Regions from separate parts of the Streptomyces sp. NPDC051561 genome, predicted to be linked through region 1. Evidence: riboswitches for the same ligand, from Rfam matches in the RefSeq annotation. Region 1 holds a riboswitch; the other holds the start of a gene.

The links. A riboswitch is a leader RNA that binds a small molecule or an ion and turns the genes downstream of it on or off. The one in region 1 is predicted to bind cyclic di-AMP.
Region 2: linked by a shared signal. The riboswitch ahead of ACIA73_RS23555 (M23 family metallopeptidase) and the one ahead of ACIA73_RS20325 (peptidoglycan DD-metalloendopeptidase family protein) in region 1 are both predicted to bind cyclic di-AMP.

Annotation. Positions count from the first base shown of each region.
Region 1 covers NZ_JBITDM010000008.1:208,855-216,457, reverse strand. The annotation lists gene dxs (1-deoxy-D-xylulose-5-phosphate synthase) at 1-1,131, shown strand, start outside; gene ACIA73_RS20345 (aspartate aminotransferase family protein) at 1,156-2,577, shown strand; gene ACIA73_RS20340 (helix-turn-helix domain-containing protein) at 2,743-3,369, shown strand; gene ACIA73_RS20335 (DUF6126 family protein) at 3,371-3,643, shown strand; gene ACIA73_RS20330 (tyrosine-protein phosphatase) at 3,730-4,554, opposite strand; cyclic di-AMP (ydaO/yuaA leader) riboswitch at 4,934-5,140, shown strand; gene ACIA73_RS20325 (peptidoglycan DD-metalloendopeptidase family protein) at 5,145-6,185, shown strand; gene ACIA73_RS20320 (SGNH/GDSL hydrolase family protein) at 6,441-7,232, shown strand; gene ACIA73_RS20315 (PfkB family carbohydrate kinase) at 7,293-7,603, opposite strand, start outside.
Region 2 covers NZ_JBITDM010000010.1:258,615-266,217, reverse strand. The annotation lists gene ACIA73_RS23575 (MFS transporter) at 1-631, shown strand, start outside; gene lhgO (L-2-hydroxyglutarate oxidase) at 753-1,961, shown strand; gene trmB (tRNA (guanosine(46)-N7)-methyltransferase TrmB) at 2,065-2,913, shown strand; gene ACIA73_RS23560 (PrsW family intramembrane metalloprotease) at 3,112-4,551, shown strand; gene ACIA73_RS23555 (M23 family metallopeptidase) at 4,696-5,979, opposite strand; cyclic di-AMP (ydaO/yuaA leader) riboswitch at 5,991-6,124, opposite strand; gene ACIA73_RS23550 (PP2C family protein-serine/threonine phosphatase) at 6,450-7,603, opposite strand, start outside.

The DNA.
Region 1 (7,603 bases):
CCGATCGACGGGCACGACGTGGCGGCGGTGGAGTCCGCGCTGAGCCGGGCCAAGCGCTTCCACGGACCGGTACTGGTGCACTGCCTCACCCAGAAGGGGCGCGGGTACGCCTTCGCGGAGCAGGACGAGGCGGACCGGTTCCACGCGGTCGGCGCCATGGACCCGCTGACCTGCGAGCCGCTCGCACCGTCCAACGGGCCCTCCTGGACGTCGGTGTTCGGGGACGAGATGGTCAAGGTGGGCGCCGAGCGGCCGGATGTCGTGGCGCTCACCGCGGCGATGCTGCACCCGGTCGGGCTGACCAAGTTCGCCGAGGCGTTCCCGGAGCGGGTCTGGGACGTCGGCATCGCGGAGCAGCACGGGGCGGTGTCGGCGGCCGGGCTGGCGACCGGCGGGCTGCACCCGGTGTTCGCGGTGTACGCGACCTTCCTCAACCGGGCCTTCGACCAGGTGCTGATGGATGTGGCGCTGCACAGGTGCGGAGTCACCTTCGTGCTGGACCGGGCCGGGGTGACCGGGGCCGACGGGCCCTCGCACAACGGCATGTGGGACATGTCGATCCTGCAAGTGGTGCCGGGGCTGCGGATCGCCGCACCGCGGGATGCCGCACAGCTGCGCGCGCAACTGCGGGAGGCGGTCGCGGTCCAGGACGCGCCGACGGTGGTGCGCTTCCCCAAGGAGTCGGTGGGGCCCGAGTACCCGGCGATCGACCGGGTCGGCGGGCTGGACGTACTGCACAGGGACGAGGATCCCGAGGTCCTGATCGTGTCCGTCGGCGCACTCGCGGGGGTGTGTCTGCAGACCGTGGAGCTGCTGAAGGCGCGGGGCGTACGGTGCACGGTCGTCGACCCGCGCTGGGTGAAACCCGTCGATCCGGCACTGCCCCCGCTGGCCGCGATGCACTCGCTGGTCGCCGTGGTGGAGGACAACTCCCGTGCGGGCGGCGTCGGTTCGGCGGTCGGGCAGGCGCTGCGGGACGCGTCCGTCGACGTCCCCTTGCGGACCTTCGGAATTCCCGAGCAGTTCCTCGCGCACGCCAAGCGGGGCGAGGTGCTGGCGGACATCGGGCTCACACCCATCGAGATCGCCGGGCGGATCGGTGCCGCGTTGGCGCCGGACGCATCCAACTGACCGGTACCGAAGGAGAGTTGAGGGATGACAGAGGACGCGCCCACGCCCCGGGAGTCCGCGGCGGGCAAGGGCTTCGACCTGGCCGGGCTGCTCGCCGCGCGAGGCGGTGAACGGTACGAGCTGCACACACGGCACCTGAACCACCAGCTGCCGCGAATGCTGCACACCATCGGCTTCGACCGGGTCTACGAGCGGGCCGAGGGCGCGTACTTCTGGGATGCGGAGGGCAACGACTACCTCGACATGCTGGCCGGATTCGGGGTGATGGGTCTTGGCCGCCATCACCCCGTGGTGCGCAAGGCGCTGCACGACGTGCTGGACGCGTCGCTCGCGGACCTGACGCGCTTCGACTGCCAGCCGCTGCCGGGGCTGCTCGCGGAGAAACTGCTGGCGCACAGTCCCCATCTGGACCGGGTGTTCTTCGGGAACAGCGGCACCGAGGCGGTCGAGACGGCCTTGAAGTTCGCCCGGTACGCGACGGGGAAGCCGAGGATCCTGTACTGCTCCCACGCCTTCCACGGGCTGACCACCGGGTCGCTCTCGGTGAACGGCGAGAGCGGGTTCAGGGACGGCTTCGCCCCGCTGCTGCCGGACACCGCGATCGAGATGGGTGATCTGGCCGCGCTGGAGAGGGAGCTGAAGCGGGGCGACGTGGCCGGCTTTGTCGTCGAACCGATCCAGGGCAAGGGGGTACTGGCGAGCCCGCCCGGATTCCTGCACGCCGCACAGGAGCTGCTGCACCGGCACAAGGCGCTGCTGATCGCCGACGAGGTGCAGACCGGGCTCGGGCGGACCGGGGACTTCTACGCGTACCAGCACGAGGACGGGGTCGAGCCGGACCTGTTGTGCGTCGCCAAGGCGCTCTCCGGCGGCTATGTGCCGGTCGGGGCGACGCTCGGCAAGGACTGGATCTTCAAGAAGGTGTATTCGTCGATGGACCGCGTGCTGGTGCACTCGGCGAGCTTCGGGTCCAACGCGCAGGCGATGGCGGCCGGGCTCGCGGTGCTCTCCGTGATGGAGGACGAGAACGTCGTCGCCAACGCCCGCAGGACCGGTGATCTGCTGAAGGCGCGGCTGACGGAGCTGATCGGCCGGTACGAGCTGCTGCACGACGTCCGGGGGCGCGGCCTCATGATCGGCATCGAGTTCGGCCGGCCGCGGTCGCTGAAGCTGCGCAGCCGGTGGACCGTCCTTCAGGCCGCACGCAAGGGACTCTTCGCGCAGATGGTCGTTGTACCGCTGCTCCAGAAGCACCGGATCCTGACTCAAGTCTCCGGTGATCACCTGGAGGTGATCAAGCTGATTCCGCCGCTGACCGTGGGGGAGGCGGAGGTCGACCGCTTCGTGGAGGCGTTCACCGCCGTGATGGACGATGCGCACAGCGGCGGCGGGCTGATGTGGGACTTCGGCAGGACGCTGATGAAGCAGGCGGTCGCCAACCGATAGGCGGTCGCCATCCGGTAGGCGATCGCCCTGCGGTAGTGGGCGTCATCCGGCAGGCGGGCGCCTGACGGCGGGTGTTCGCCTACTGGCCGCCCGTGGGAAGGCCGGTTTTTTGCCCCTGAGGCAAGAGGCTTGCCTCAGGGGCAATGTGTCTGGCCCAATGGGCATATGACGCCACGCCTCGAAGAGACGGCCGCGGGCTCCGGGGATTCCGGTGAGCTCGGTGAGATGCCCCTGGTCGCATCCCATCTGCGGGAACTCCGCCGCCACCGCGGTCTCACGCTGGAGGCCGCGGCCCGCCGCGCCGGGCTCTCGCCCGCGCACCTCTCCCGGCTGGAGACCGGCCGGCGCCAGCCCTCGCTGCCGATGCTGCTCGCGTTGGCCCGTATCTACGGTACGACCGTCTCCGAGGTCCTGGGCGAGAGCACGGGCGAGCGGGACGCCGTGCTGCGCGCCGGGGAGATGGCAGCCCAGGAGGCCGACGGCTGGACGTACCGGCAGGCGGGCGGGCCCGGGCGGGCCATGCAGGCGCTGCGCGTCCATGTGCCGCACGCGGCGCAGCAGGACCTGGTCAGGATCCACCCCGGCGAGGAATGGCTGTACGTCCTGCGGGGGCGGCTGCGCCTCGTGCTCGGGGACAGGGTCCATCTCCTGGACGCGGGTGACAGCTCCCACTTCGACTCGCTCACCCCGCACCGGATCACCGCGGTGACCCCGGACGGCGCCGAGCTGCTCTTTGTCCACACACTGATGCAGAGCACCGTTGCCGGGCTCTGCCTGCCCCAGGAGTCATGAGATGGCGATCCGGAACCGGACGGAGCTCACCGAATCCCAGAACGCCGCGATGGCCGCCATCGCCAGGGCCGCCGACGAGATGGCCCGCAGCGGCAAGGACGACACCAGCAAGGCCGACTGGAACGACGGCGGAGGCAAGTCCTCCGGGGTCCTCGGCTTCGTGGAGGACAAGGCCCCGCGCGGCCTGGTCCTCCGGGTCTTCCTTTACGTCGCGGTGGGCCACGTCTTCGCAGCCTTCATCTATCTGCTCTTCACCCTCGGCGGCGAGGGCTGAGTTGTCCTGGCCGCCGAGAGGCCATGGCGGTGAGGGGCCCAGGCGGTGAGGGGCCCAGGCCGTGAGGGGTGCCGGCCTCAGGAGGTTTACGAGGTCAGGCGCTCGCGCAGCGCCGCGCGGGTGTCCGGCGTGAGGCCGAGCCCCTGCGTCAGATACGTCTCGCTGTCGCCCCAGACCTCGTCGATGGTGGCGAACGCGGCGTCGAGGTAGTCGGCGCGGGCGTCGAAGAGAGGGGCGAGCAGGCCCATCACCTCGTCGTTCATCGCCTCGGGGGAGCTGCTGCTGCGGCGGATCCGGTAGCGGCGGTGCGGGTCGTTCGACTTCAGGTAGTCGGCCGTGATGGCGTCGCGCCCGACGCCCACCGCGAGCAGTGTCACGGCTATCGCCAGGCCGGCCCGGTCCTTGCCCGCTGCGCAGTGCATCAGCGCCGGGACGCTGTCCTCGGCCAGCGCGTGCAGGACCCGGCTGTGCTCGGCGGTCCGCTCCTTGATCATGCGGCGGTACGACGCGGTCATCCGCCCGGCAGCCTTGCCGTCCGCGAGGATCTCCCGCAGCTGGCCCATGTCCCCGTCGCGGACCATCCGCCAGAACTCGGCGCCGTCGGCCGGGTCGCTCAGCGGGATGTTCACATTGCGGACCCCGGTGAGCTCGACGTCGGGGCCCTCCAGCTTCTGGTCCGCGGCGTTGCGGAAGTCGAAGACGGTGTGCAGACCGAGGGAGTTGAAGAACTCGGTGTCGGGGCCGGTGGCGTGCGCGAGGTGACCGCTGCGGAACAGCCGCCCGTGCCGCGTCCGCCGCCCGTCGGCGGTAGGCAGACCGCCCACGTCGCGGAAGTTCCGTACCCCTGTCAGATCGGGTTCCGCGTCGGCGGCGGGCGACGGGACCGGGACCTGCGGAACCTGCTGCGTCACGAGTGCTCCTCATGGGTCGTTCGCCGGCGTGCGGTGGCCGACGGGGGCGCTTTTGCGACCATACGACATGGCACTGACATGGGTTCCTGGGGCAACTATCTCGGCGCGACAAGGGACTTGAGGCTCGGGTGACCGAATTGGTTGCTTTGTTGCACATAGAGGCTTTTGGGGTGAAGAGGTGGGAGGGGTGAGTGAGCAGGATCATACGAACTTCGGTGCCCTTGGTGCCGAAGCGTCAATTGGCAGGCCAGGGGCGGAAAACGGGCACCGGGGCGGATGTCGGGGCGAGCGAAAAACATGGAGAAGAGGTGCCGACGGGAAGGAGAAGAAGGGAACGGCTTGTTCCGGCGCCCTTCACTCGCCTACGGTCACCGTCAATCCGGGTGGACCGCCGAATCCTGCCACCGCCCGGCATCCGCACCCATATTTCTTCGTGTGGCAGGAGCGGGGGACCCAGGTAGTACGCCGGCACCGGAAGACGTGAGTCGCCCGGTACGGCTAGGGGTGAAGTCGCACTCGCGAGAGTGCGGCCGGGCATCTCCAGCCCGAACCCGACAGCTCACCTCGCAGGCGCCGGAGAGGAATCCGTCATGCCTGCAAAGGGTAAGCACCGCCGCCCGAAGCCCAGTTCCTCGCTCACCCGCGGTTTTGTCGCCGCTGGTACGGGCGGTGCGGCACTGGCCCTCCCGCTGATAGGCGCCACCGGCGCCCAGGCCGCGGCCCCCGCCGCCGCGCCGCAGCAGGCGGCCCAGCAGCCGACGATCAAGATCCCCCAGCAGCGCCCCGCCACCCCCGCGTCGGCCACCCCCACGTCCAGCTCCGCGCAGGTCGCGGCGCCGAAGACCGACGGTGCACGCCAGGCCACCCGGACGTACTCCGTGGCGACCGGCGACCACCTGTCGAAGATCGCCGCGGCCGAGAAGGTGCGCGGTGGCTGGCAGAAGCTCTACGAGGACAACAAGTCGGTCGTCGGCGGCGACCCGTCGTACATCCTCCCCGGCATGAAACTCACCCTCGGCGCCAAGGCCCCCGCCTCCGACGCCCCGGCCGCTGCCAAGCAGGCCGCCCCGGTCGAGCGCAAGTCCGCCGAGCGCAAGGCCTCGGACCGCGCCGAGGAGCGCAAGGAGCAGCGGGCCGAGCAGCGCGCCGAGCAGCGCCAGGAGCGTACGGAGAAGAAGCGCGAGCAGCGCACCGAGTCCCGCCAGTCCACCGGTTCGGGCTCCCGCACCGGCTTCACCGCCCCGGTCCCCTCCGGCGTCTCCACCTCCTACCGCGCCTCCGGCGGCAGCTGGTCCAGCGGTTACCACACCGGCGTCGACTTCCGGGCCTCGTCCGGTACGTCGGTCAAGGCGGTCGGCCCGGGCACCGTCGTCTCGGCCGGCTGGGGCGGCGCGTACGGCAACGAGGTCGTCATCCGGCACAGCGACGGCCACTACTCCCAGTACGCCCACCTCTCCGCGCTGAACGTCCGCTCCGGCCAGAGCGTCTCCGGCGGCCAGCAGATCGGCTACTCGGGCTCCACCGGAAACTCCAGCGGCCCGCACCTGCACTTCGAGATCCGCACCGGCCCCGGCTACGGCTCCGACATCGACCCGCTGGGCTACCTGCGCCAGCAGGGCGTCTCGCTCTGACCCCGCCCCACAGGTCCCTCCGGTCCCTCTGACGGGGGACTCCCGCCCGACGGGTTCCGTTCGCCCCCGCACCGCCCCCCGGTGCGGGGGCGAACGCGTTCCCCGGGCAGCGGAAAATGCTCCGGAAGACGGCCCGGAAGGGCCTCGTCCGGGTATTCCGGGTTGAATGAATCTTGACCGGTGTCATATCTCACCCTCCGTCAACCCCTCCCTACGGTGGCGTAGGTCACTTGCGAAAGTGAAGGATGTGTCGACGTGGCAGACGATTCGAGATCATTCAGCGCAGGCACCATCGGGTCGTACGCGGCGATCGGGGACAGCTTCACCGAAGGGGTCGGGGACCCCGGACCCGACGGCGCGTACCTGGGGTGGGCCGACCGGCTGGCCGTCCTCCTGGACGACCGGGTACCCGAGCACACCTTCCGTTACGCCAACCTCGCCGTACGGGGCAAACTCCTCGACCAGATCGTGGCCGACCAGGTCCCCAGGGCCCGGAAGCTCGCCCCCGACCTGGTCAGCTTCTGTGCCGGCGGCAACGACATCATCCGGCCCGGCAGCGACCCCGACGACGTCGCCGAGCGGTTCGAGAGGGCCGTCGCCGACCTGACCTCGGCCGTCGGCACCGTCATGGTGACCACCGGCTTCGACACCCGGGGCATCCCGGTGCTGCGCCATCTGCGCGGCAAGGTCGCCACCTACTCGGCGCACGTGCGCGCCATCGCCGACCGGTACGACTGCCCGGTGCTGGACCTGTGGTCGCTCAAGTCCGTGCAGGACCGGCGGGCCTGGGACTCCGACCGGTTGCACCTCTCCGCCGAGGGCCACACCCGGGTCGCCCTGAGGGCCGGCCAGGTGCTCGGGCTGGCGATCCCCGCCGACCCGGACGAGGCCTGGCCGCTGATGCCGCCGCGCGGCACGCTCGAAGCGCGCCGCGACAACATCCAGTGGGCGCGCGAGCACCTGGTGCCGTGGATCGGAAGGCGGCTGCGCGGGGAGAGCTCGGGGGACCATCTGGAGGCCAAGAGGCCGGACCTGCTGCCGCTCTGACCCCTTTGACGGCGCGTCAGGGAAACGTCTCCACCCCGGCCGGGGTGGAGACAGGCACGTTCAGGACCGGTCGAGGGCGTCGGGGGAGATGAGGGACGTGTTCCCGTCGACGGTGCACGCGTAGGCCCCGGCCACCGCGCCGAGCCGGGCGCACTCCTCCAGCGGCCGCCCGGCCAGCTTCCCGTACAGGAAGCCCGAGACGTAGGCGTCGCCCGCGCCGTTGGAGTCCAGCACCGGGGCGGGCGGGGGAGTGGCCGGGACGTGGCGCGGGGTGCTGCCCGTTTCGTGGGTCAGCAGGTACGAGCCGCCCGCGCCGGCGGTCGCCACGACGGCTTGCGCACGGCCCTCGCGGAGGACCTCGCGCATCACCT
Region 2 (7,603 bases), on a different contig from region 1:
GGCCGCCGATGTACCCCTGGGCGGGTACGTACTGGCGTCGATGTCCCTCCAGGCCACCTACCGCGGCTTCGCCGACGAGGGCGTCGACCTCGCGCAGGCGGCCGTGGAGCGCAACCGCGGTCTGGCCACCGCCCGCACCATGAGCTTCTTCCGCCTGGTCGAGGCCCGCGCGCACGCGAAGGCGGGCGATCCGGTGGCGGCCGGGGCCGCGCTGAAGGCCGCCGAAGGTTGGCTGGAACGCGCCAGGGAGGGCGATCCGGACCCGTCCTGGCTCGGTTTCTACTCGTACGACAGGCTGGCCGCGGACGCCGCCGAGTGCTACCGCGACCTCAAACTCCCGCGCCAGGTGCGTCGGTTCACCGAGCAGGCTCTGTCCCGGCCGACCGAGGAGTTCGTCCGCTCGCACGGGCTGCGGCTGGTGGTGAGCGCGGTCGCCGAACTGGAGTCGGGCAATCTGGACGCGGCGTGCGCGGCCGGGACGCGTGCGGTGGAGGTGGCGCACCGGATCTCGTCGGCGCGCACCACGGAGTACGTCCGGGACCTGCTGCACCGGCTGGAGCCGTACGGGGACGAGCCGCGGGTGGTGGAGCTGCGGGAGCGGGCACGGCCGCTGCTGGTGGCGCCGGCGTAGGAGGGCTGCCCGGGGCGGAGAACTCTCACTGTTCACGTGGCGTTGGCCATAGCTCTTGCTCAAGGGGTTTGAGGGCGTTGTCAGTGGGCCAGTGCACTATTCGGGGTGGGAGGTGACAGCGATGAGGCATGACTGCGATGTGCTGGTGATCGGCGGGGGAATCGTCGGGATGGCGTCCGCGCATGCGCTCACGCGCGCCGCGCCGGGGGTCCGGGTGATGGTTCTGGAGAAGGAGCCCGGTCCGGCGAGACATCAGACGGGACGCAACAGCGGGGTGATCCACAGCGGGATCTACTACCGCCCCGGCTCGCTCAAGGCACGGTACGCGGTGCGCGGTGCCGCCGAAATGATCAAGTTCTGTGCGGAACACGGGATACCGCACGAGGTGACCGGCAAGCTGATCGTCGCCACCGAGCGCGACGAGCTGCCCCGGCTGCACGCCCTGGTACAGCGCGGCAGGGAGAACGGCATCCCGGTGCGCGAGCTGGGCCGTGCCCAGATCCAGGAGTACGAGCCCGAGGTGCGCGGCCTCGCGGGGATCCACGTCGGCACCACCGGCATCTGCGACTACGGCCGGGTGACCGAGGAGCTGGCGCGTTCGTCGGGCGCCGAGGTGCGGTACGGGGCGGAGGTCCGGGCCATCGCCCGCCGGGAGGCCGGGGTCGCGGTGCGGACCTCGGACGGGACCGTGATCCGGGCGAAGGCGCTGGTCAACTGTGCGGGGCTGCACTGCGACCGGGTGGCGCGGCTGGCGGGCGACGACCCGGGGATGCGGATCGTGCCGTTCCGGGGCGAGTACTTCGACCTGTTGCGGCCGGATCTGGTGCGGGGGCTGGTGTATCCGGTGCCGGACCCGGCGTTCCCCTTCCTCGGGGTCCATCTGACCCGGGGCGTGGGCGGAGGTGTGCACGTGGGGCCGAACGCGGTCCCGGCGCTGGCCCGCGAGGGCTACGACTGGGGGGCGGTACGTCCGGCCGACCTGGCCGGGACGCTCGCCTGGCCGGGCTCCTGGCGGATAGCGCGCAGGCACTGGCGGTACGGGGCCGGGGAGCTGCACCGCTCCCTCTCCAAGCGCGCCTTCACCGACGCGGTACGCCGGCTGCTCCCCGCCGTCTCGGAGGCCGACCTCCGCCCCTCCCCCGCGGGCGTCCGCGCCCAGGCGGTCCTGCGCGACGGAACCCTCGCGGACGACTTCCTCATCCGGGAGGCGCCGCGCACGGTCCATGTGCTGAACGCGCCGTCCCCCGCGGCCACGGCTTCACTGCCGATCGGGCGCGAGGTGGCACGGCGGGTGCTGGCCGTGATGGCGGGGGACCGGGTGCGGGGCTGAGGGTGGGGGCGGGCTGCGGTGGGGCTCGCTGCCGTGGGGCGCCCGGCTTCGCCCTTCTCCGTAGAATCGGACCACTGTGTCCGAGAACAGCGAGAACCCCACGATGCCCCAGCCGCAGCCCCACGAGCCGCAGGCGCCCGCCGAGCCCGGCCCGTCCCAGCTCGCCGCGCGCGACGCCGCCGACCGCGAGGCCGCCCATGTCCGGGCCCGCGCCCTGCGCATGTTCCCCGAGGGGGTCGGCCCCTCCCCCGACCCCGCCGGCTCGCACTTCGAGCGCCGGATCCGCAGCTTCCAGCCGCGCCGCAGCCGGGTCACCACCGGACAGGGCGAGGCGCTCAAGCGCTGGTGGCCCACCCGGGGCACGGACATCGACGGACAGAGCGTCCTCGACCTGGACGCGATGTTCGACGGGCTGCCGGTCGTCCTGGAGATCGGCTTCGGGATGGGCGAGGCGACCGCGCGGATGGCCGCCGACGACCCGGCCACCGGCATCCTCGCCGTCGACGTCCACACCCCCGGCCAGGGCAACCTCCTGCGCCTCGCCGAACTGGGCGACCTCACCAATGTCCGGGTCGCCAACGGCGACGCGATCATCCTGCTCCGCGAGATGCTCCCGGCGGACTCCCTGAGCGGCCTGCGGGTGTACTTCCCCGACCCGTGGCCCAAGGCCCGCCACAACAAGCGCCGGCTGATCCAGCCGGAGTTCCTGACGCTGGCCGCGACCCGGCTCGCCCCCGGCGCCGTACTGCACTGTGCGACCGACTGGGAGGACTACGCCGAGCAGATGCTGGAAGTCCTCACCGCCCACCCGGACTTCGAGAACACCCAGGCCGACGGCGGCTACACGCCCCGGCCCGCCTTCCGGCCGCTGACCCGCTTCGAGGGCCAGGGCCTGGACAAGGGGCATGTGGTCCACGACCTGATGTTCCGCAGGGTCACGCACTCGGACTGAGAGCCGGTGTCGGGCGTCCCGTCCCGCCCACCGGCGCCGACGCCCCGCCCACCGGCCGACGCCCCGCGCAGCAGCAGACGCGCATCGCCACCGGCCGACGCCCTTTTCCAGCCACGAGCGGCCTCCCACAAGGAAGTTGTCCACAGGCTGTGTCCACAGGGCATCGCGGCTGTCAGTAGCACTCGTTAGGGTCGTTGGATGTACGAAACGTACGAACAGCCGCCCCCGCACCCGGCCGCGCCGGTCCAGGACCAGGTCGTCCCGGTCCCGGGCCACGCCGTGCCGGTCCCCGCGGTGCCGGGATCCGATGTCCCGGATGCCGCGCACTGGCAGGGCGACGGGGTGCGCCGTGCGTTCCCGAGCCGGTGGCTGCTGCGCCTGCGGGGCAGCCGTTTCTGGCGCAGCCGGGCGGTCCGCGCGACCGCGCTGATCCTGCTGCTGGCCCTCTCCGGCCTGGTCCTGCTCGCTCTCGTACGGGAGCAGACCGGCACCCGGGGCTTCCTGGTCGGGCTCGGCCTCGCGGTCTTCCCGGTGCCGCTGCTGGTGACCGCGTTCCGCTGGCTGGACCGGGTCGAGCCGGGGCCGTGGCGGAACCTGATCTTCGCGTTCACCTGGGGATCCTGCGCGGCGGCACTCGTCGCCATCACCGCCAACAGCTTCGCCGTGCGCTGGATAGCCGTGGCCACCGCGGACCCCGACGGGGCGGACACCCTCGGCGCGACCGTGGTCGCGCCGGTGGTCGAGGAGTGCGCGAAGGCGGTCGCGATCCTGCTGATCTTCCTGTTCCGCAGGCGGCACTTCACCGGGATCGTCGACGGGGTGGTGATCGCCGGCTTCACCGCGACCGGCTTCGCCTTCACCGAGAACATCCTCTATCTGGGCAATGCCTTCGGCGAGGACCAGTCGTTCGGCACCGGGCTGGGCGCGGTGACCGCGGGCACCTTCTTCGTCCGCGTGATCATGTCGCCGTTCGCGCACCCCCTGTTCACGGTGCTGACCGGCATCGGCTTCGGCCTGGTCGCGCTCACTCCCACCCGCCGCGGCCGCACCCGGGCCTGGGTGCGGATCCGCCGCGTCGCCCTCCCCCTGCTCGGCCTGCTGCTCGCCATGGGCATGCACGCCCTGTGGAACGGCTCGGCGTCCTTCGGCCCGTTGGGCTTCTACGCGGTGTACGGGCTGTTCATGGTCCCGGTCTTCGCGTTCCTGACCTGGCTGGCGATCTGGACCCGGCAGCGCGAGCTGCGGATGCTCGGCGCCGAGCTGCCCGCGTACGCCTCCGCCGGCTGGCTGGACCCGGCCGAACCGCTCGCGCTGTCCTCGATGCGCGCCCGCTCCCTGGCCCAGGGGTACGCCGCGAGGTCGTACGGCCCGGCCGCCGCCCGCGCCGTGGCGGAGTACGAAAGGTCCGCGACCGCTCTGGCCTTCCTGCGCTACCGGGCCCGCCGCTCGACGGCCACACCCGAGTCGGCCGCCGCCTTCACCGCGCGTGAGCGGGAGCTGCTGCAGGAACTGTGGCAGCGCAAGCGGACAGCGGGTCCCGCCCTGGTGTACGCCGCCCAGGTCACCGGGCGAATACGGCTGCTGCCCCCGCCGTACCACCCGGCCTACGCGGCGGCGTACAACCCGTACAAGCACTGAAGCGGAACCGTGGCGGCCACTTCGCTGCATGCCCGCAAACGCGAACCGGCAGCCCTGGCGTCGGGGGGTGAGCGCCAGGACTGCCGGAGTCCGGAAGTGCGGTGGTGCGGGCCGTCAGGTGCGAAGACCGTCAGGTGCGGAGGCTCAGACCGTCAGGCCCTTGTCTCGCAGCCAGGCCGCCGGGTCGACGCCGTCGCCGCCGGGAGTGTGCACCTCCAGGTGCAGGTGCGCTCCCGACACATTGCCGGTGGCGCCGACGTTGCCGATGACCTCGGCGGTGGTGACCTTGTCGCCGGGCGAGACGTTCATCTGCGAGAGGTGGCAGTACCAGATCTCGGTGCCGTCGGACATTTCGAGGACGATGCGGTAGCCGTAACTGCCGGACCAGCCCGCCGACTTGATGGTGCCGCCGTGCACGGCCTTCACCGGGGTGCCCGCCGAGGCGGCGAAGTCCAGTCCGGTGTGCTGGCCGGAGGACCACATCGAGCCGGCCTGCCCGTAGGTGGCGGTGAGGTAGTACGAGGAGGTGGGCAGCGAGAAGCTGGCGGCCAGTTTTGCCAGCCGTTCGGCCTCCGCACGCGCCTCGGCCTCGGCCTTGGCCCGCTCCTCGGCCTCCGCCTTCTCCCGGGCTGCCTTCTCGGCCTTCGCGTGGGCCGCGTCGCGCTGCTTCTTCGCCTCGGCGGCCGCGTCCTGGACGGCCTTCTCGCGCGCGGCCTCCTGGACGGCCTCGTCGGCCGCGGAGCGCTGCTGCTCGGCCTGCTGGAGGATGCGGGCGCGCAGGCTCTCACCGGCACCCGCCTGCTGCCCGGAGCCTGCCGCGTCGGCGACCGGCGCCGCGACGGGCATCGCCGCGACCACCACGTCCCTCTCGGAACCGGCCTCGATGACGCCCTCGTCCTGCTTGTCCTCGGAGTCGGACATCAGCGCGCCGACACCCGGGAGGGACTTGGCGTCCGGCAGGGAGCCGGCGAGGGAGTCGAGCGAGTCGGTGATCTGGTCCGGCAGGGATATCGACACCGCGGGCTTGTCCTGCGCGGTGGCGATGCCACCCGCGCCGACCGCCGCGATCACGCCGACACCCAGCACGGTGGAGCTACGGGCGAGCGAGCCGCGCTGCTTGGCCACCCGGTGCTTGCCGCGGACCGGGACGACGGACTCCTCGGTGGGGTTCCACTCCTCGGCCGATGCCTGCGGACCCTCGTGGTCCGAGTAGTCGACGAAACCCTCGAACCCGGTGCGGGGCTGGTGCATCGTCTGCGTCATGGTCTGCGTCGCCTGGACCGCCGGCATCGTCGCAGTGGTGGAGCCGGCACCGTGTCCGTTGCCGTAACCGGTGCCCTCCGGGCCTTCACTGTCGTTCGGGACACCGTAGGACCCGTACGAGAAAGCGGTGGTGGGGGCTGCGGGGGCAGGCCTGTTGGACGCCACGGAGGCGCGCTCCTTTCCTTCCTTCTCGCCTACCGGGTTAGCTGACGGGTTCGGAGCAGGAAGGTCTCCTACGGGCCAGGCTCAGCCCGATTCACCCCAATTGGTGGTTCCCCGGTTTCCTCACGGAATTCGGCGCACGCGCACGGCGCCGTCTCTGACGACGGCTGGGACGACCGCGCTGCGTTATCGAACGTTAATAGACACACAAGTGGAATTCCAAGCCGTTCCTGTTGATCGTTAACGCAACGCTTGCATCCCTGGCCATGACATAAGACCCAAAAGGCCATCAACCCGGGCGTCACAACGCCCCCTTGACGCCCCTTCGGCCACACCCATTCCCACGCGCGCAAACTCTCCACAACTGATAGATCGTCAATTGTTATGCACAGCGCTCCCCTTCGCGCACACTCAGTGACAACCCGTAGTCACAGTGCCCGTGCGGCCGCGCACGGCGGCCTCACCTCCCGCCCTCACGGCCGTTTCACGATCTCCACGGTCCGCCGCCGCTCCGGCTGCCGCTCCCCCGGCCGTCCGACCGCGAGCAGCGCCATGTCGTCCGTCTGCTTGCCACCCGTGTGCACCCGTACGTCACTGATCAGCGCGTCCAGTACGGCCTCGGGCCCCGGGAAGAGCGACAGCCGCAGCCGGGCCGCCGGATCGTAGAAGACCCCCTGCGCGTCCCGCGCCTCGGTGATCCCGTCCGTGTAGAACAGCAGCGTCGACCCGCCGGGGAACGTGAACTCCCGCGCCCGGTCCGGCCAGTCCCCCAGGTCGCCCATCCCCAGCGGCAGCGCGAACTCCTCCGGCTCCAGTACGTCCAGCTCCCCGTCCGCGTACAGCAGCAGCGGCTCCGGGTGCCCCCGGTTCACCAGTCGTACGACGCCCTCGCCGCGCGGGATCTCGGCGAGCACCGCCGTGGTGAACCCCTCCAGCGCGTCCAGCCCGTCCCGCCGCGCCCCTTCCCTGGCCAGTGCCCGCTCCAGCCGCTGCGCGACCCCCTCCAGCGTGCTCTCCGTCTCGGCCGCCTCCCGGAACGCCCCCACCACGATGGCGACCGCCTCCACGGCCTCAAGTCCCTTGCCCCGTACGTCCCCCACCACCAGCCGCACCCCGTAGGGCGTGTCCTGCACGGCGAACAGATCGCCCCCGATGAACGCGTCCGCGTCGGCGGCCTCGTACCGCGCCGCGATCTGCAGTCCGCCGATACGTTCCGGCGGCGTGGGTACGACGGCGCGCTGGGCCGCCTCCGCGATGACCCGCACCGTGGCGAGGCGGCGGTCCCCGCGACGTACCACCCGGTTGATGAACACGGCCAGCGCGCCCACCGTCAGTACCGTCAGCAACTCCGTCACCGACAGCACCCTCAGCATCGTGCCGTCACCGATCCGCAGTCCCACCACGGCCAGCACCGAGGCCACCGCGATCAGCACGGTCGGCAACAGCGGGAAGAAGGGCGCGGCCACCAGCGGAGCCGCCGTGAACAACGGGGCCGCGGTGAAATCGGGTGGCGTCGCCTCGTCGTAGACCACTCCGCCGACGATCATCAGCACGGGCAGCACCCGTACGAACCGCCTGCTCTTGCGTCCCCTCCGGTCCGCCGGTTCCGCCCCGCCCCCGGCCCCGT